DNA from 4 places in the Solibacillus daqui genome. Region 4 is predicted to be linked to each of the others. Evidence: riboswitches for the same ligand, from Rfam matches in the RefSeq annotation. Region 4 holds a riboswitch; each other region holds the start of a gene.

Region 1 (5,144 bases), 1.2 Mb from region 4:
TTTGATGAGCCAGCAAACCAGTTTAAACACCGCGAATGGATTGGCTATGTGTCACAGAAATCTAATGCCTTTAACTCTGGTTTTCCGGCAACTGTTGAAGAAGTAGTAAAAAGTGGCTTATCACAAAAGGTTGGACTGTTTAAGCGTTATCCAAAAGATGCAGACCTTTTAGTGAAGGCGGCCTTGAAAGATGTTGGCATGGAGCAATTTATGAAGCGGAATATTGGACAGCTTTCAGGAGGACAGCAGCAGCGTGTATTTATTGCGCGCGCATTAGTAGCTGATCCAAAGCTACTTATTTTAGACGAGCCAACTGTTGGGATTGACCGTGAAAACGTGCAAGCATTTTATGATATGCTCGCTCATTTAAATAGGCATCATAAAATGACTATGATTTTAGTAACACATGATGTCGATACCGTATCAGACCGTGTAAGCCACGTGGCATGCTTAAATCAAACAATTCATTTCCACGGTTATAAAAATGATTTTGATACGATTTCGGAAGAACAGATTGAAAGCTGGAACGGTCACACTGTTCGAAAGATTCATTAAGAGGAGTAGGCCATTATGATCGAAGCAATATTAAACTATGAATTTTTACAAAACGCCTTTTTCTCAGGGCTCATTATTGGTGTCATTGCCCCGTTACTGGGAGTATTTATTGTTGTTCGTCGTCTGTCGCTAATCGCGGATGCGCTGTCACATGTAACGCTTGCAGGCATTGCTGGAAGTCTTTACATAAGTCAGTCTTTTGCCGGTTTGGCGCTGCTTAATCCGATTTACTTAGGAATTGTTGCGTCGGTAAGTGGTTCAATCTTAATCGAGCGCTTGCGACGTTTGTATAAGCACTATGAAGAGCTTGCAATTCCAATTATTATGTCGGGTGGTATCGGGGTTAGTGCGATTTTAATTTCACTAGCAAGTGGCTTTAATACAGATTTAATGAGCTATTTATTCGGCTCGGTATCTGCTGTTTCGAGACAGGATTTATTTGTTGTCATTGCGATTGCGATTGTCGTGGTGATATTCTTAGTATTATTTTTCAAAGAATTATTCGTTCTATCTTTTGACGAAGAATATGCAAAAGCAAGTGGGTTGCCGGCAAAATGGATTCATTTGTTATTTATGGTTGTTGTGGCACTTGTCATTGCAGCTAGCATGCGTATTGTTGGGATATTGTTAGTATCTAGCTTAATGACATTACCGGTAGCAGCAGCAATGCGTTTAGCACATGGCTTTAAACAGGCGATTATTTTAGCGATTGTATTTGGTGAACTTGCGGTATTAATAGGTTTAGTGAGTGCATTTTATTTAAATTTAGCGCCAGGTGGTACGATTGTCGTAACTTCAATTATCATTCTATTATTTGTCATTATCATTAAAAAAATGGTTTTAAAATTATCAACTAAGGTGGAAGGGGAAGAAGCACAGTGAATACAACACGCGCGTGGGAAATATTAAAAGACAATGGCTATAAAAAAACAGATAAACGAGAGTTAATTTTGGGTATGTTTGCGGCTACGGATAAATATTTGACTGCCCGTGATTTACTGCAAGTGCTGAAAAAAGACTTCCCAGGCATGAGCTTTGATACGATTTATCGTAACTTAGCAACGTTTGTTGAATTAGATATTTTAGAAGAAACCGAGCTAAATGGTGAACGTAATTTCCGCATGCATTGTGAATCGGATCATCACCATCATCATTTTATTTGTCGCGATTGTGGGAATGTGAAGGAATTATCACTGTGTCCGATGGAGATGCTTGGAGAAAAGCTGCCAGGTTATGCAATAGAAGCTCATAAATTCGAAATATATGGAAAATGCCCGAGCTGCTTATAAAGGTATAAATTTTATGTTTTAATCCATGAAATCGATGTGAATTTAAAAACTATTTGCATAATTTCATCAGTATGATAAAGTAAACTTTACAAATTGAATAGTTTGCAAGAAAGAGATGCCTAGTGCATAAATGGGAATTCGGTGTAAATCCGAAGCTATATCCGTAACTGTAAGCGTAGATGAAAGTAAGCAAAATACCACTGCTAAAAGCGGGAAGGTGCTTATGTTTAAAGTGAAGCGCGAAGCCAGGAGACCAATCTTTTTCTGATCGTAACACACCTCTTCGGAAATAAAGAGAATGTACGGCAGCCATACATCAAATGAGCGTTTTTAAATATACCTTTTTGATTTTATGAAGCCATCCATTTTCTGGGTGGCTTTTTTCATGCCATTTAAAATTTCAAAGAGCAATGAATTTGAAGTGAGGTTGAGAAAGTTGAAGAAGGATATTCGTTATTCGTGCTATCCATTCATGCGTGAAAAATCGAGTTGTGTTGATTATGAAATTCGTACAGATTCACTAACGACACGTATTGGTGCAGTTATTCCGACATTAGTGGATGATGAACGCGGTCGGATTGTATTAGAAGATTTACGTCTCATACAACCGCTTGCTTATCACGTAAATGGTTCAGTGCGCGGAAAATTAGCGATTACAGAAGATGACTTAAAGTGGTTAAGCGATCGTTATGATTTTTATGTGAGTGAAGTAAAAGAAGCCATTCAGCAGTTTTTATTACCTCAAGGGGTGGAAAGCGCGGCTCGTCTTCATATTTGCCGTAGTGAAGCGAAAAAATCATATCGCGCATTACATAAAGTAAGTGAGGAAAGAGATGTTCCTGAAATTTTATTCGACTTTTTAGGCTTACTTGCCAATGTATTGTTTGTGATGGCTGTGTACATGAACAAGCAACACGAATGTGATGAAATTGTCTTTACCTCAAAATCATATCCAATGAAAAAGAAAAAGGAGCAAAACAATGAACTTTAAAATGAAATGGGTTGCACCTGTTGCAGCAGCACTACTTTTAGCAGCATGTGGAGCAGACGAAGAAAAAGCATCAAAAGATCCAGTTAAGCAAACTGAGGCAGATGGTCCCTACACAGTTGTAGATGACCGCGGTATTGAAGTAACTTTCGAGGAAGTACCAGAAACAATCGTATCATTACAGCCAAGTAATACAGAAATTTTATTTGAATTAGGTGTCGGTGCTCAAATTGTTGGTGCAACAGACTATGATACATATCCAGAAGCGGCACAAAAAATCGAACGTGTTTCTACGTCAACAGTCATTAACGCAGAACGTATCGTTGAGTTAAATCCAGACGTAGTCGTAGCTTACACAGCCGGTGATGAGGCACAAATTGCACAGTTAGAAGACACGGGCTTAAAGGTGTTTGTCATCGCTTCAGCTACATCATTTGACGATGTCTACACAGATATCATTCAGCTTTCTGAAGTAATGGGCGTTGAGGAAAAGGGAAATGAAGTCGTAGCAGACATTAAAGGACAAATTGCAGCAGTTCAAGAGAAAACAAATACTGTAGATGCAAAGAAAAAAGTGTACTATGAAGTATCACCAGCTCCAGACATTTGGACAACTGGTAGCGATACATTCCAACAAGAAATTATGAATACAGCCGGTGTTGAAAATATTTTCGCAGACCAAAATAGCTGGTTAAGCGTAACAGAAGAAGATGTAATTACACGTAATCCAGAAGTAATTATTACTCCAGCAACTTATATGGAAAATGCAGTGGATGAAATTTTAGGTCGTGCAGGCTGGGATCAAATTCAGGCAGTTTCAGATAAGGCTGTTGTGTTAGTAGATGGAGATGTTATGTCTCGCCCGGGGCCACGTATAGGTGAAGCGGTAGAAATTATGGCAGAAGCCGTATACCCAGAATTATTTAAATAGGCTTATAATAATAGAACATGCCTGATTGTAGGTGTGTTCTTTTAATTATTTGCAAAGGTGGACTACAATGATCTTTATAACTGGCGGAGTACGTAGTGGTAAAAGTGCCTATGCCGAGCAACGTGCCCTAGCTTTGGGGGACGAAAAACATTATTACTATTTTGCAACGGGTGCCGCGTTTGACGAAGAAATGAAAAAGCGAATTATACGACATCAGCAAGATCGCATACAGCAAGAAATCAAATGGACAACAGTGGAAATGCAAGTGGAAATACCTCAACAAATCAATCAATTATCATCTAATGATGTTGTATTATTTGAATGTGTTACGACATGGCTTTCAAATGTGCTCTATTTAAGTGAACAGCAAAAAAATCGTAGCGAATATATCAATAACTGCATCGAATCCCTACAAAAGCAATTGCAAAATTGGCAAGTACAAGGTGCTACAATAATAGTTGTATCGAATGAAGTATTAGACGAGCTGCCTTCAAAATATGAGGAAGTGAATTTATATCGCAAGTTGTTAGGAAACTTGCATCAATGGCTTGTGCAGCATAGCCATGAAGCTTATGAAGTACAGTTTCAACTTGTACAACGATGGAAATAGGGGGTGAGCAGGTTGAAAAATGCAAGTCAAGGTTTCTTATTAGCGTGGCAGTTTTTTTCTTTCATACCGATAAAAAAGCAATTAGATATGAATAAAAGCTCGATTACGTGGATGTATGCGAGTTTACCGCTCGTTGGTTTAGTAATTGGTGCAATGATAAGCTGTGGTGCGTATTTACTTGTTAGCTATAGCGATATATCCAATTTATTATTGTCGATTTTACTTGTAATTGGCATGGTTATTTTTACTGGTGGGTTACATTTAGATGGCTTTATCGATATGTGTGATGCCTTTTTTTCATATGGTGATAAAGATAAGCGATTGCAAGTGCTAGATGATCCTCGCACAGGCGCTTTTGGTGTGTTAGGGATTGTATCATTACTTTTGTTGAAGCTTGGTTTTGTTTATGAAACACTAGCACAAGGGCAGCTAGCAATGCTTGTGTATATTGTCATTATTCCATATATTGCGCGCATCGGGATGCTTGTGTATTTTGTAACAATGAATACGTCGAAACAAACAGGTTTAGCCGCCTATTTTAAAGAGCAGGTAGTAAGAAAGCAGCTCATTATTTATAGTGCAGTGCTGTTTACACTACTGAGTGCGGCGCTGATATATACTGGGATTTATAGCTTCTTTATTTTAGTAGCCATAATGCTAGCTGTAGTTGTAATTTACCGTAAATGGTCGTATCGGAATTTTGGGGGTATGAGTGGTGATTTACTCGGTGCATTAGGTGAAAGCTTGGAGGTTGTTTTATGGCTAACAGTG
Region 2 (5,144 bases), 1.9 Mb from region 4:
TGATTTGTCATACATTTGGTCGGCATTGCCGAATTTATTACCGTACTTATGGATTACATTATATATCGCAGCCCTTTCAGTAATATGCGGAACTCTATTTGGCTTAGTGCTTGCAGCGGCGAAGTTAAGTACTAATAAATGGTTTTGTAGGCTCGCGAATGGCTATACGACGATTATTCGTTGTACGCCATCCATCGTTTTATTATTTTTAGTGTATTACGGAATCCCAGCGTTTTCAGAAGGGCTATTAGGTATTTACTTGCAAAATGTTCCGACTGGAGTCTTTGTTGTTGTGACGTTTAGCTTACAGTTTGCAGCGATGATGTCAGAAGTCATTCGTTCGTCGTATTTAGCGATTGATCGAGGACAATTTGAAGCGGCAGTAAGTGTTGGTTTAACTCCTCTTCAAGCATATCGTCGCATTATTTTCCCGCAAGCTTTAGTCGTTGCATTGCCGAATTTTGGGAATGGCTTAATTTCGGTACTTCAGGAAGGCGCACTTGCTTATACAATAGGTTTTATTGATATTGTGGGCAAGGCAAATTTAATTATTGCGAATAACTATGGTACACATACACTAGAAATCTTTATCGCTTTAGCGGTGATTTATTGGGTGTTATCGATCTCAATTGAAAAGATCTTCGCACTCTTAGAAAAAGCGTTTAGTAAAGGAAAACAACCAATTAAAACGACGTAGGAGGTACGCATATGGACATTATAAACTGGCAATTTTTATTTGATACTTTTTTTGTTGCATTAAGTGGTGTGCCGGTCGCGTTACTCGTAACGGTTGTTTCACTTTTTATTGCGGTTCCACTCGGCTTTTTGTTAGCGCTAGCACGTGTATATGAGGTGCCAGTCATTAATTTCTTCGCAAAAATCTATATATCATTTGTGCGTGGGACACCAGTAATTATTCAAATTTTCGTGCTGTATGCAACGATTCCGCTTTTACTGAAGGGTCTATTTGAGAAATATAATATTGATTATCCGATTTATGAAGTGAATCCACTTTGGTATGCGTTTATTATTTTCTCATTCAATACAGCTGCTATTTTAATAGAAGTATTCCGTTCGGCGCTACAAACGGTTCCAAAAGGGCAGCTTGAGGCGGCACAATCGGTTGGCTTAACGGCAACACAAGCATATCGCCGTATTATTATTCCACAGGCGCTTGTTGCTGCAATGCCAAATCTTTGTACAGCGACGATAAATTTAATAAAAGCTACGTCGCTCGGTTATGCGATTTCATTGCAAGAAATTACGTTAAAGGCAAAGGTAGAGGCAAATTTGGGTTACAACTATTTAGAGGCATATATTGATATTTTCATAGTCTACTTAATGGTTTGTATGACAGTTGAATATTTATTTAAATGGTCTGAAAAACGTTTAAGCCGTTACAAGGTGGCTACGGTATAAGGAGGGAAAGCGATGCTAGAAATTAAAAATGTGCATAAAACATTTGGTGATAATGAAATATTAAAAGGTGTTAATTTAACAATTGATAAGGGGGACGTTGTCGTTATTTTAGGTCCAAGTGGGTCAGGGAAAACGACATTGTTACGTTGTATTAACTTTTTAGAACGTGCCGATGAAGGAAGCGCAAATTTTGATGAAATCGAAGTTGATTTACATAAAGCTTCGAAAAAGGAAATTTTAGAAATTCGTAAAAAAACTGCATTTGTGTTCCAAAACTATAATTTATTTAACAATAAAACGGCGCTTGAAAATGTGGCAGAAGGGCTAATTGTTGGGCGTGGTATGAAAAAAGATGCTGCTTATGATATTTCGAAAAAAGCACTCGCTAAAGTAGGGCTATCGGCAAAATATGATGCCTATCCAAGCCAATTATCGGGTGGGCAGCAGCAACGTGTTGGTATTGCACGAGCGGTTGCATTAAATCCAGATATTATTTTATTTGATGAACCAACATCGGCACTAGATCCCGAGCTAGTTGGAGAGGTACTTAGTGTCATGAAGGATATTGCCAAAGAAGGAACGACAATGCTTGTAGTAACCCATGAAATGTCCTTTGCGAAAGATGTAGCAAATCGCGTCATTTTCATGGATGGCGGCAATGTTATTGAAGAAGGCTCACCACATGAAATTTTTGTCCAGCCAAAAGAGGAGCGTACGAAGCAATTTTTACGCCGAGTCCTTCCAGACGATTACACGTACCATATTTAGTTGTTGGTTAATTATCTGAAAATTTATATGCGATTGCATACAAAAGTGATTTTTTTCGCTATAATGAAATGTATGAATTTCATATGGATTGTAAAGGTTCTTATTTTTAACAAGTAAGAAGTAAAAGGGAAATCGGTTGAAATCCGATGCGGTCCCGCCACTGTAAATGCGAGTTTAGAGCACGTTGCCACTGTTCACACGGGAAGGCGCTCACAAACGCTATAGCATGAGCCAGGAGACCTGCCTTTATAATGCCCAAAGTAAACCTACGAGGATAGGATGTGGCGGATAAGTTCTCTTTTTACGTTGAATTTTATTTGCAAACACAAGGCTTCCTTCTCATAAGAGTGGGGGGCTTTTCTTTATGTCAAATAACGAGCGCTAAAGAGCTTATGAATCAACGAGCACATCATAATGTGTTCTTTTTCTAAATCTAAGGAGGTAAGTTTACAATGAAAAAATGGCAAGTACTTTCTTCAGTTGCATTATTATCATTATCATTAGCAGCATGCGGCGAGAAAGAAACAGACAAACAGTCAACAAATGATAGCGCGGAAGTTGCTGAAACAGCACAATTTCCAATCACACAAATGGATGCACTAGGCAAAGATATTACAATCGAAAAAGCACCAGAACGTATTATTTCATTAGTTCCATCAAATACCGAAATATTATTTGGTCTAGGTTTAAATGATCAAATTATTGGTGTTTCTGACAATGACACATACCCAGAGGAAGCATTAACAAAAGAAAAAGTTGGCGGTATGGAATTTAACTTAGAGCAAATCATTGCTTTAGAACCAGATTTAGTATTAGCACACGAATCAGGTATGTATAGTTTTAATGAGGAAGCGATTGCACAGCTAGAAGCAGTTGGGATTCCCGTATTTGTTGTGAAAGATGCAAAAACATTTGAAGAAACTTACTCGACGATTGAACAAATTGGTCGTATTACAAATAAAGTACAAGAAGCAAAAGATATTATTGCTTCAATGAAAGAAGGCATTGAAGAAATCGAAATGAAGGTAGCCGACTTAGAAGAGAAGTCTGTGTTCGTCGTTGTAGGGACAGACCCAGATCTTTATGCGGCAGGACAGGATACATTTATTAATGAAATGTTAGAAGTGCTAAATGTTGAAAATGCTGTACCAGAACTAGGCTGGCCAATGTATAGTGCAGAGCAATTTGTCAGCAGTAATCCAGATACCATCTTAGTGACTTATGAAAATGATATCGAGGAAATTACAACAAATGATGCTTATGCAGAGATGACTGCGGTGAAAAATGGCGAGGTAAAATTAGTTGATGCTGATACAACAAGTCGCCAAGGTCCACGTTTAGTTGAAGGCATTGAATCAATCGCAGAAGCAATTTACCCAGAGGTATTTAATGAGAAGTAAATATTCAATCGCTTATTTTTCATCGATTGGATTGCTATTAGGTAGTATGTGGCTCGGTATTTCATTTGGCTCGGTCGATATTCCGTTATCCACTCTGTGGGATAAAACGACAGACCCGGTTGCGTACAGCATTCTATGGAAAATCCGAATGCCACGTGTTATTTTAGCGGCACTTATTGGGGCAGCGCTTGCGATTGCGGGTGCTGCTTTCCAAGGGTTACTTAAAAACCCGTTAGCTGACCCGTATACACTAGGCGTTTCTTCAGGTGCTTCAGTTGGTGCAGTAATGACAATTTTTTTAGGCATATCCTTACCTGTACTGGGTGCGTTTACGCTACCGATTTTTAGTATGCTAGGTGCGGCTATAACAATGGTTATCGTGCTCCTATTCGCCCGTTTAGTAGACCGTACTATGAAAATGGAAACACTTATTTTAACAGGGATTATTTTTAGTTCTTTTTTAGGTGCTTGTATTTCATTAATGGTGGCATTAACAGGTGAGCAGCTACGTGAAATTATTGGCTGGTTGCTTGGCAGTGTGTCAATGCGTGGCTGGCCGTATGTGAGAATGGTTGTTCCATTTATAATAATTGGCACGTTGATTATTTGGCTGAATCGTCGGGAGTTAAATGCGATGATTTATGGGGAGGAGCGCGCACAATATTTAGGGGTCAATGTTAAGCGCAGTAAATATATGATTTTAGCAGGTGGCTCGATTTTGACGGGTGCTGCGGTTGCAGCATCAGGAACGATTGGTTTTGTTGGGTTAGTTGTTCCGCATATGATACGTATTGTAATCGGTGCTGATCATCGCCATTTGCTTAGCCTGTCATTTTTAAATGGTGCGAGTTTGCTCGTAATTTGTGATTTAGTGTCGCGTACGATTATCGCGCCTGTCGAATTGCCGATTGGTGTCATCACGTCATTTATAGGTGCCCCAGTATTTGCGTATATTTTCTTCAAGCAACGTAGAAAGGGTGTCGCATAATGTTAAAGGTAAATGACTTAAGCGGTGGCTATAGTGGCAAGAGCATTGTGAAAAACGTGACGTTTCACGTGAAAAAAGGTCGAATTTTAGGGATACTTGGTCCGAATGGTAGTGGGAAATCGACATTGTTAAAAATGATTAGTGGCATTATTAGTCCGACTGCTGGTGAAGTATTGATCGAAAACCAACCGATTAAAAGCTATGACGTTAAGCAATTGGCAAAAAAAATGGCGGTACTACCACAGTTAAACGCGAGTACATTTTCAAATCTTGTGTATGATGCGGTTTCATTAGGTCGTTACCCGCATCAAACTGGGTTTTTTTCGAGTTGGTCGGATGAGGATGAATGCATGGTACAGCAGGCTATGGAAAGCACCGGTGTTACAGGTTACAAAGAGCATTATTTGGAGTTTTTGTCTGGCGGTGAACAGCAGCGAGTGTTTATTGCGCAGGCACTTGCACAAAATTCCGAGCTACTACTGCTTGATGAGCCAACGAACCATTTAGATATTGCGCATCAAAAACAAATTTTAGATATGATTCGTTTACAAGTTGAACAGCATGGATTA
Region 3 (5,144 bases), 570 kb from region 4:
AAAAAATCATTCATAAAAATCTTGCAATGATTAGAGAAAATAAAACTACAATTATTATTGCTCATCGACTCTCTACTATTAAAGATTCAGATATAATATTTGTTATCGATAAGGGGGAAATTGTAGAACAAGGTTGTCATTCTGAATTATTAAATAATAAATCATTATATTATGAATTAGTGATGAATGAAATGAAAGATAATAATTCTTTAATATATCAATAAAAAAATTATAGCCCTTATAATTTTTCGTGAGCGTGGCCTTTTTTGAAAGTCTAAGGTATAATCTGCCTTTTTAATCGTTTCTAAACTTCAACTAACAGGGGCTTTAATAGAAAAATGATCTTCAACAATCAGGCGCTTTCCTTAGTTTAGGAAAGTGTTTTTTTATTAAAGGGCCAGATTATTGAATAAATGAGAAATCTTTCAAACTTGTAAGAAGGATGTATAGTTAAACGATGGAACCACTACTTTATTTCCATTATTGTGAAATTATATAATAAATAGAGAGGATTTATATTAGTAATGAAAGCAAAAAGAAAATTTAGAACTTGGATTATTATAAGAAATATTTTATTAACAATAGTAGCATTATTCCTTGTATGGATTGTTTTTCACCACGTCTTGAAGGTTTATGAGCAAACACAATATCCACCAATTGGTCAAATAGTAGAAGTCGATAATCAAAATATGCACGTTTATACAAAAGGAGATGGGGTGAACACCATTGTTTTATTAAGCGGACTAGGCACAACCGCACCTGTATTAGATTTTGAACCCTTAATAAATGAAATGGCCAAAAACAATAAAGTTGTCGTGGTAGAAAATTTTGGTTATGGATGGAGTGATTTAACGACAAAAGAACGAACTGTAGAAAACATCGTAGAAGAAATTAGAATTGCTCTAAAGAAAGCCAATATTGATGGTCCATATATTTTAATGCCCCATTCCGTATCAGGAATTTATAGTCTGTATTATGCTAATAAATATCCTGCTGAGATTGATGCAGTTATTGGGATTGATGCTCTTTTCCCACAAGCTATTGAGTATTTTAATGAACCTGCCCCGACGCTACCTAAATTTTTAAGATACGTAGCACCAACAGGAATAGCAAGACTCGCGTTATATATAAATCCTGAAGGTTTTTTACCTATTGCTGATGATGGTACATATTCTGAAGAAAACTTAAAAATGACCAAGGCTATCTCCGCTTGGAAGGGGGGAAACAAAAGCGTTGTTAATGAAGCTAATGAAATTAAAAATAATATTGACAAAACAGTTGATATGACTTTCCCTTCCAATATGCCAGTTTTATTATTTGCTACGAAAAAAGATAAGGTTACAGAGGATGGTAAAAACAATGTGACTTTTTATGAAACGCAATTAAGTAATTCTCCTTCAAGTAAAATTGTAACATTAGAAGGACATCATTATCTCCACTGGACTCGTTACAAAGAAATGAGCAAACAAGTTAATGAATTCATAGATTCATTAATAATAACAAATTAGTAATACTTTTTTCTTCAGCAAAAGAGCACTATCCTTGAACAAGGATAAGTGCTCATTTTCATTAAAGGGCAAGATAATTGAGGAACTCTTTAACCTATTCATGAAGGTAAAAAAATGAGATGCATTTCAGAAACAAAGAGATATCGGATTCTGCGTTTTTAGGCAACGTATCAATTGGTGTGTTATTATCATTTTGATATTTATTTCTTTTTGTAGTAGGATAGTTGAGAGAAAACTAAATATTGTGTCGAATAGGTGTATCTATGTTACATAGATACTTAAAAGGGAAATCGGTGAAAATCCGATACGGTCCCGCCGCTGTAAAGGGGAGTCTTTTGTAAATGTCACTGGGTCTTGATATCTGGGAAGGCACAAAAGATGTTGAACCTCAGTCAGAATACCTGCCTATTTAATAGAGATACCGTTGAACCTACGGAGAATAGGGAGGTGCTGTAAGAAATACTTAATATAGAATTGTGATGTATTTTTAACTGTATCTGTTAAAAATACTTTTTTTTATGAAAAAATTAGGGGTGAAGAAATGAAAAATAGTAGTATATGGGCAGTTTCCCTCATTTTGATGACTATTATATTATCGCTTGCTGGATGTTCTCAACAGGATGAAAAAGAAACAGCAGCTACAAAAGATGACAAGAAAGTATTTACTTTTTCTTGGTCTGGGGATATTGGTGATTTAAATCCCCACACTTATTTTCCAAACGAGTTTTTCTCGCAAGCAATGGTTTATGAATCTCTTGTCTATTATGGTAAAGATGGAGAAATTAAGCCGTGGCTAGCAAAGAGCTGGGATGTATCGGAGAATGGGAAAGAGTATATATTCCATTTGCGTGATGATGTGAAGTTCTCAGATGGCTCCGCTTTTAATGCAGCAATAGTGAAGAAAAATTTTGATACCGTACTTGCCAACCGTGAACAGCATGATTGGATTGAATTGATTAATCAAATTAAAACAACAGAAGTAATCGATAACTATACATTTAAATTAACGTTACATAATGCTTATTATCCAACTCTCCAAGAATTAACGTATGTGCGACCACTACGTTTTGTTGCAGAATCAGCTTTCCCAGCAAGTATGGATACATATAAGAATGGTTTAACTGCGCCAATTGGTACTGGCCCATGGGTATTAAAAGAACACAAAGAAAATGAGTACGCTATTTTTGAGAGTAACGATAATTACTGGGGTGAAAAGCCTAAAGTAGATGAAGTAGTTGTCAAAGTAATCACAGACGGTGAATCTCGCGTGTTAGCCTTTGAAAAAGGTGAACTGGATATGATTTTTGGCAATGGTGTAATTAGCCCAGATTCCTTTAAGTTTTTAAAAGAATCTGGAAAATATGAAACAAAAATTTCAGAACCTACGGCTACCCGTACACTGTTATTCAATACGAATCGTGAAACAATGAGTGATAAAAATATACGACTTGCGCTGCAGCACGCTTTCGATAAGGATGCGGTCATCGATAATATTTTCTATGGAATAGAAAACAAAGCGGATACGTTATTCCCGCAAAATTTAGCCTATACAAATGTAGAAGTTGATCCGTATGAGTATGATGTGGAGAAAGCAAAAGCTTTATTAGATGAAGCAGGCTGGAAAACTATAGAGGGTAAGGAATTCCGAGAAAAGGATGGTCAACCTTTACAACTCGAATTGTTATTCATAAGTACGGACAATATTCAAAAGTCAATAGCGGAATTTGTGCAAGGGGACTTACGTAAAATTGGCGTCGATGTGAAATTAACAAGTCAAGAATCAAATACATTCTGGACAACGGCATTTGATGGCAACTATGATATGTTATTCACTGCAACTTGGGCGGTACCTTTTGATCCGCACTCTTATTTAGCTTCCATCACAACCGATTCTTCTGGTGGTGGCCCAGATTACTATGCATTATCTGGCTTATCCTTTAAAAAAGAGTTGGATACGCGTATTAAACAAGTATTATTAACAACAACAGAAGAGGATCGTATTAAACAATATCATCAAATTTTAACGATGCTTCATGAGGAAGCTGTCTATTTACCAATTTCATATCAATCAAATATCGCAGTTTACAAGAAAAATATAATGGGTGTAGACTTCTTGCCACAAGAAGTAGAAATACCAACAACAACTATTGATATGAAAGACTAAATTAATTGCGCCCATTTCTTTTCGGAATGGGCGTTTGTTCTATAGAGAGGCGTTGACTTATGATTCGTTTTATATACAAACGATTGCTAGGGGCAATACCGTCCATTTTTGGTTTGTCGATCATTACGTTTTTGCTTATACAGCTAATACCAGGTAATCCTGTATTAACGTATTTACGCGTATCAAATATTCAGGCTTCTGAAGAAACTGTTCAAGCGATACGTGCTGAAATGGGACTAGATCAGCCACTTGTCATGCAATATGTACAATGGCTAACAAATGTACTGCAATTTGATTTTGGAACGTCCTTAATATCAAAGCGGTCGGTCTTAGATGAAATGATGCTTCATTTTATACCAACTTTACAATTAACAGCAGTTGCGTTTTTACTGATTATTGTTTGCAGTATACCACTAGGAGTTATATCTGCTTTACATAGAGGGAAATGGTTTGACCGAATGACGCAATTTTTTGCTTTTAGTAGTGTGTCATTGCCCACATTTTGGTTAGGTTTTTTGCTCATTTACTTTTTCTCGTTGCAACTTGACTTATTACCTGTACTTGGCAAGGGATCAGCTGCGCATTTTGTGTTACCAGCAACGACATTGGCACTTGGTTATATTGGAACCTATTTACGTTTAATAAGAGCCAGTACAATCGAAGTGTTGGAGGAGCCGTTTGTATTATATGCACAGGCACGTGGTTTGAAAGAGCGTACAATTGTTTGGCGGCATATTCTTAAAAAAGCAGCTTCCCCAACATTAACTGGCCTTGGCATGAGCTTTGGTAATATGCTTGGAGGGACGATAATTGTGGAGAACATTTTTGCTTGGCCAGGTATGGGACAATTAATAGTAGAATCGATTGTCAATCAGGATTATCCAATGATCCAAGCTTGCGTTTTACTATTAGGAATTGTTTTTTTCCTAACAAATTTAATAGTAGATATTCTTTGTGGCTGGCTAGATCCACGCATTCGACTGGCAGGTGATCGGATAAAATGAAGACATTTCGCCAGCATTCTATATTAATTGTCAGTGCGACAGTCATTGTATTTTTTACAGCTGTTGCAATTTTTGTACCGTTCATAGCTCCAAATGATCCAAATTATGTAGATTTGACACAAAAACTACAGCCAACTTCTAAGGACTATCCACTTGGCACAGATCATTTAGGGCGTTGTCAACTGTCGCGCCTATTATTTGGCGCACGCACATCTTTAATTACTGCATTTATCGTGATGAGCATTACTTTCTGTATCAGTGTGCCAATAGGTATTTTTGCGGGATATATGGGTGGAATTGTAGATACTTGGTTTATACGTATTTGTGATATGTTGATGGCTTTTCCAAGCTTTTTATTATCGTTAGCATTTGTTGGGATGCTTGGTCCTAGCTATGGGCATTTAATTTTAGCGATGGTCTGTGTACAGTGGGTCTTTTACGCACGATTTATTCGAGGGATGGTACTAA
Region 4 (5,144 bases):
ATATTTTTGTTGAAGCATTTCATAATGCGGTTGAATCGGCCCTGTTGTAAGACCAATAATCGCACGTTTTTTCGCGAGCGCATTCATTTTTATAAGCGTCTCGTTCATTTCATACATGCGATAATAGCAATTGACGCCTACAACAATATCATGTGGCTCAAGCATTGCATCTTCCCATTTTGCATGCACAAACTGAACAGCTTCATCGTCTACGAAATACTGTTTTAAATAGTGGAGCACACTTTCTGAACCATCTACTAAAGTTAATTTTTCAACATCTTCTTGCAGTGAAAATGTATAATTTCCCCAACCTGGTCCAATCTCAATACAGCTTGCGCTAGCTGGGATATGGCGCTTCATTTTTTTATAAATTTGTTTGGCATGGGTGTCGGTTTGCTTATACGTTTTCTTTTGCATCGATTGTGCCCAAAATGCTTCTTCTAATTTATCATCGATCATTCGTTCTGGCATCTTACCATGCCAATCATGCATGCCCTCTTTCCATTGCTGTTCAAAATTTATCGTTAAAGGGGATTCTTTCATACAGTGAATCTCCTTTCATTAAGAAATCGTTAGCTTTTCTTTAAACCAAGCAATTTGGTCATGTAGCTGAACTACATCTCCAACTAATATCATAGCTGGATTTTTAATTTGTTCCGCTACAATTTGTTCACTAATCGTAGCAAGCTGACCCGTAATTGTACGTTGACGCTCGGTTGTACCCCACTCGATTACAGCAACAGGCGTATGTGCTGCTTTCCCATGTGTAATCAATTTTTGTGCTATAAATTCAATATTGCCCACACTCATATAAAAAGCGATTGTATCAATTTGTACTAATGCGTCCCAGCGTAAAAAATCTTGTCCTTTATCCTCACGACCATGTCCCGTGACAATCGCAAAGCTATTCGAAAAATCACGATGTGTTACCGGAATACCTGCATAGGCAGGTGCTGCAATGCCCGCTGAGATACCAGGTACAATTTCAAAGGACACATCATGTTCCTTTAAAAAAAGGGCTTCCTCCGCTCCACGGCCAAATACGAAAGGATCGCCACCTTTTAAGCGAACTACTAGTTTTTTGTTTTTTGCATGATTAACCAATGCTTCATTAATTTCTTGTTGAATCAGTCCATGCTTTCCAGGTTCTTTACCGCAATAGATTAACTGCGCCTCTTTTTTTGCATGCTGTAAAATTAGCGGATTCACCAATCGATCATATAAAATCACATCTGCTAACTGGAGACATTCCAATGCTCGAATTGTTAATAATTTTGGATCTCCCGGACCAGCACCAACTATGTAAACAAAGCCACTCACATTCATTCACCTTCTAATAATTGTTGTAAATAATTTTCACATTGCTCAAAATCTTGTTGTTGAATCCACTGTAAAACTTGCGGTTCTAAAAGTGCGGCTACAGCTAGACGTTTTTGCTCGCCTTTAAATTTCTCCAAAATGGCCTTTCTACCATGCTTTAAAAATGACGTATATGCCTCATAACTATCATCAAACTGTTCACTTAATTGTTGTTTTACTTGTCGCGTAAATGCTGGACTTGCCCCAGAAGTGGAAACGGTTAATACAAAATCACCTCGACGTACAACGGCTGGGTTCATAAAATCCATACGACCATTGTTATCTACCCTCATGAACAATTGCCAGTGCTGTGTTGCTTGTTCGATTTGATCATTGACCGTTTCCTCGTTAGTTGCAGCAAAAATTAATATCGCATCATCTAAATCTGCCGGCTCAAACGTTTTATTGCGCCACTGAATTTTTTGGAGTTGTGAGTAATGCTGTAACGTTGCCGTAAGCATTGGACTGACAACGACAATATTAGCCTTCGTCTCAAGTAGTGCCTCTACTTTTTGTGTTGCAACATGTCCACCACCAACAACGACTACTTTTTTATAATCGAGATTAAGCATAATTGGAAAATAACTCATCTTCTGTCCTCCAACGTTATCTTTCTTATTTACGAACAATCATGCACGATAAATAGTTCAATTCTGTACCACGTAAATTTTCAACCTCCCATATCACTTCTTCATCCGAAGTCACTTTTGTAACGACATGTGTGTTTTTTAATAAGTTCATTTCCTCCAACAAATCAAGCATTTGATCTAGTACTTTTGCGATTTTAATAAATACAATGCCATCATGTGTTTCTAATACATTACGCATTTCTTCTTTATTATCTGTTGCTGGAATCATCGCCACATGATCATCCCCATCAGCTAACGGTATATGAAGGCGATTAGCTGTTCCATTAAACGAAGAAATACCTGCAACCGATTGCATTGGTACGTCTGGATGTTGTTCTTTCATTAATTTCATCAAATGAATATACGTACTAAATAACATGGGGTCTCCTTCAGTTACAAAGGCTACATCCTTACCTTCCTGTAAATGGGCGTATATTTGCTCGACGGATTTTTTCCACTCTTGCTGTAACGTTTCTTGGTCCTTCGTCATTGGAAAAACGAGACCTAGCATTGTTTTTTGTTGTGGTTCCACATATAAATCAATTATTTTTTGAGCATATGATTTACTGCCGCGCATTTTTTTCGGATATGCAATTACTGGGCATTCCTTTAATTTACGAAAAGCTTTTATAGTAATTAATTCCGGATCTCCAGGACCAACGCCCACACCATATAATGTTCCAACTGTCATTGTCTTTTTCCCCTTTTAAAAAAATCGTATAAACACAAAAAAGCCTATTTCCGGCAAGTGCTAGAAATAGGCATGGACATCCTAAAAAAGTAAAAGGAAATACAAGTAATGTATTTGTCGCCGTCCTTCTCCCACCGAAAAGTCGTGTTGCAATAATAAAGCAGGTTTCCTGGCTCAGGCGTCATTTTACTATCACATCTTCCCATCTTTTTGACAGTGATTGGTTGTGAGTTCATCAGCTATTACAGTAGCGGGGGCTGCATTAGATTTTAACTAATTTCCCTTTTAACTCTTATAAAAAGAGCACTTTATTACTTGTACTATGAAATTAAAGTAACTCTATCACGTTACCACACTTTTGACAATATTAATTTACGAACAATTTATACAATTCAGAAGAAAAAACAGAATATACTAGAAAGCTACGCTCATAAATGACAGATAATTTTACATTATTTTCAGAAAATGACCTTGGATTTTGGAAGGGTTGAAAAAATTAATGATGACAAATGAAATAACGAATGATACTATTTCCTCACATGGTGAAAATTGAATGATTTTTGGTGCTTTTACAAGCTTAATAGGGAAACCGGTGTAATTCCGGTACTGTCCCGCAACTGTAACTTGGAGTATTACATAACACGTCACTGCATTTTTTGTGGGAAGACATGTAATACGTCGAAAAGAAGTCAGGAGACCTGCCAAAAATTAAGTTATTCAAACCTACGAGGATAGGTGCGTGAAACAAGCAAAATCGCTTGCTTTTTTGTGATGCACTTTTACTCTCAAAAGTGTATTTTTTTATGCACTTTTTTTCATCAAATAAGAAAAAAGGAGTAGAAACATGAAGCAATACTTACCAAAACTTGCTTACTTCGGTATCGTTTTATTATTTATGCCAAAGCAAGCATATGCCATGCACATTATGGAAGGATTTTTACCAATTGGTTGGGCAATTTTTTGGTTTGCACTATGCTTACCATTCCTTGTAAAAGGACTAAAAGTGATCCGCATCGTCGTGAAAGAAAATCCAGAAAGTAAATTATTACTTGCCCTATCAGGGGCCTTTACATTCGTCTTATCTGCATTAAAAATCCCATCAGTAACCGGGAGCTGTTCTCACCCTACTGGCGTTGGCTTAGGTTCAATTTTATTTGGACCTTTTGTTATGAGCGTTTTAGGATCAATCGTCCTATTATTCCAATCGCTATTACTAGCACATGGTGGCATAACGACTTTAGGCGCAAATATTTTCTCGATGGCTATCGTTGGTCCATTTATTGCAGTAGGTGTTTATAAGCTCGCAACAAAATGGGGCCTATCAATTAGCGTCGCAGTATTTTTCGCTGCCATGCTTGGTGATTTAGGAACATATGTTATGACATCTGTACAATTAGCATTAGCGTTCCCTTCAGAAGTTGGCGGCATTTTAGGTTCATTCCAAAAATTCGCAAGCATCTTTGCGTTAACACAAATTCCATTAGCGATCAGTGAAGGATTATTAACCGTAATGATTATGAACTTCTTACAAAAATATAACATGAAAGAATTAGTTCAATTACGTATTTTAAAGGCTAAGGAGAGCTAACATGTTTAAGAAAAATCTACTATTACTATTAGGCGTCGTGATCTTAGCGATTTTACCAATATTATTTTTACAGGATGCAGAATTCGGGGGTGCTGATGGTGAGGCTGAAGAAGCGATTACAGAAATCGCTGTAGACTATGAGCCTTGGTTTAGCGCTATTTGGGAGCCTCCAAGTGGTGAAATCGAAAGCTTATTATTCGTTTTACAAGGTGTTATTGGTGCACTAATTATCGGCTATTTCATCGGTTATATGCGCGGAAAGCATACAAAAGATCATGCTAAACATTGATTTTCTAGCGAGCCATAATGCGATTCAAAAGGTTGCCGCTAGTCAAAAAATAACGTTTAGTGTCATTTCATTATTACTTGTAACATTATTACGAAATAATATTTTATCGGTTTGGACACTACTCTTCATGAGTAGTGTCATTATCTTTTATGCCAGAATTCCTTGGAAAACATATGTAACATTACTTATCGCGCCAATTGGTTTTGTTTTTGCAGGTATGATAGCGATCGTGTTGTCCATTTCATTTGCACAACCTATACCAATTTCCGCATTATGGCATAGCACATTTCTTGGCATGCAGCTGTTTATATTGCCGAATGATTTACTTCGAGCTATCACGATATTTTTTACCTCGATTAGTGCAACAAGTTGCTTGTATTTTTTAATTTTAACAACACCGATGTATGAAATTAGCCCAGTACTTGCTAGATTAAAAGTACCAACGATTATCATTGAATTAATTGAGTTAATGTATCGTTTTATATTTTTACTTTTACAAACAGTTGCGCAGCTTTATACTGCGCAGGATGCTCGGCTAGGCTATCGAACATATCGAATAAGCTTTCAATCTTTAAGCTTACTCATTAG

What was found. A riboswitch is a leader RNA that binds a small molecule or an ion and turns the genes downstream of it on or off. The one in region 4 is predicted to bind cobalamin.
Region 1: another riboswitch for cobalamin. It lies ahead of O7776_RS05480 (hypothetical protein); the one in region 4 lies ahead of cobI (precorrin-2 C(20)-methyltransferase).
Region 2: another riboswitch for cobalamin. It lies ahead of O7776_RS02490 (ABC transporter substrate-binding protein); the one in region 4 lies ahead of cobI (precorrin-2 C(20)-methyltransferase).
Region 3: another riboswitch for cobalamin. It lies ahead of nikA (nickel ABC transporter substrate-binding protein); the one in region 4 lies ahead of cobI (precorrin-2 C(20)-methyltransferase).

What each region holds. Positions count from the first base shown of each region.
Region 1 is NZ_CP114887.1:1,170,084-1,175,227, forward strand. Features, by position in the region: gene O7776_RS05465 (metal ABC transporter ATP-binding protein) at 1-555, shown strand, start outside; gene O7776_RS05470 (metal ABC transporter permease) at 571-1,437, shown strand; gene O7776_RS05475 (Fur family transcriptional regulator) at 1,434-1,844, shown strand; cobalamin riboswitch at 1,941-2,120, shown strand; gene O7776_RS05480 (hypothetical protein) at 2,281-2,835, shown strand; gene O7776_RS05485 (ABC transporter substrate-binding protein) at 2,825-3,763, shown strand; gene O7776_RS05490 (bifunctional adenosylcobinamide kinase/adenosylcobinamide-phosphate guanylyltransferase) at 3,831-4,373, shown strand; gene cobS (adenosylcobinamide-GDP ribazoletransferase) at 4,377-5,144, shown strand, end outside; gene O7776_RS05500 (histidine phosphatase family protein) at 5,132-5,144, shown strand, end outside.
Region 2 is NZ_CP114887.1:513,251-518,394, forward strand. Features, by position in the region: gene O7776_RS02475 (amino acid ABC transporter permease) at 1-697, shown strand, start outside; gene O7776_RS02480 (amino acid ABC transporter permease) at 709-1,419, shown strand; gene O7776_RS02485 (amino acid ABC transporter ATP-binding protein) at 1,432-2,187, shown strand; cobalamin riboswitch at 2,265-2,449, shown strand; gene O7776_RS02490 (ABC transporter substrate-binding protein) at 2,640-3,587, shown strand; gene O7776_RS02495 (FecCD family ABC transporter permease) at 3,577-4,575, shown strand; gene O7776_RS02500 (adenosylcobinamide amidohydrolase) at 4,575-5,144, shown strand, end outside.
Region 3 is NZ_CP114887.1:1,812,249-1,817,392, forward strand. Features, by position in the region: gene O7776_RS08730 (ABC transporter ATP-binding protein) at 1-224, shown strand, start outside; gene O7776_RS08735 (alpha/beta fold hydrolase) at 525-1,508, shown strand; cobalamin riboswitch at 1,745-1,931, shown strand; gene nikA (nickel ABC transporter substrate-binding protein) at 2,050-3,672, shown strand; gene nikB (nickel ABC transporter permease) at 3,732-4,676, shown strand; gene O7776_RS08750 (ABC transporter permease) at 4,673-5,144, shown strand, end outside.
Region 4 is NZ_CP114887.1:2,386,059-2,391,202, forward strand. Features, by position in the region: gene O7776_RS11565 (class I SAM-dependent methyltransferase) at 1-543, opposite strand, end outside; gene cobA (uroporphyrinogen-III C-methyltransferase) at 562-1,320, opposite strand; gene O7776_RS11575 (precorrin-2 dehydrogenase/sirohydrochlorin ferrochelatase family protein) at 1,323-1,949, opposite strand; gene cobI (precorrin-2 C(20)-methyltransferase) at 1,975-2,679, opposite strand; cobalamin riboswitch at 2,822-3,005, opposite strand; cobalamin riboswitch at 3,224-3,399, shown strand; gene O7776_RS11585 (energy-coupling factor ABC transporter permease) at 3,524-4,267, shown strand; gene O7776_RS11590 (energy-coupling factor ABC transporter substrate-binding protein) at 4,269-4,556, shown strand; gene cbiQ (cobalt ECF transporter T component CbiQ) at 4,543-5,144, shown strand, end outside.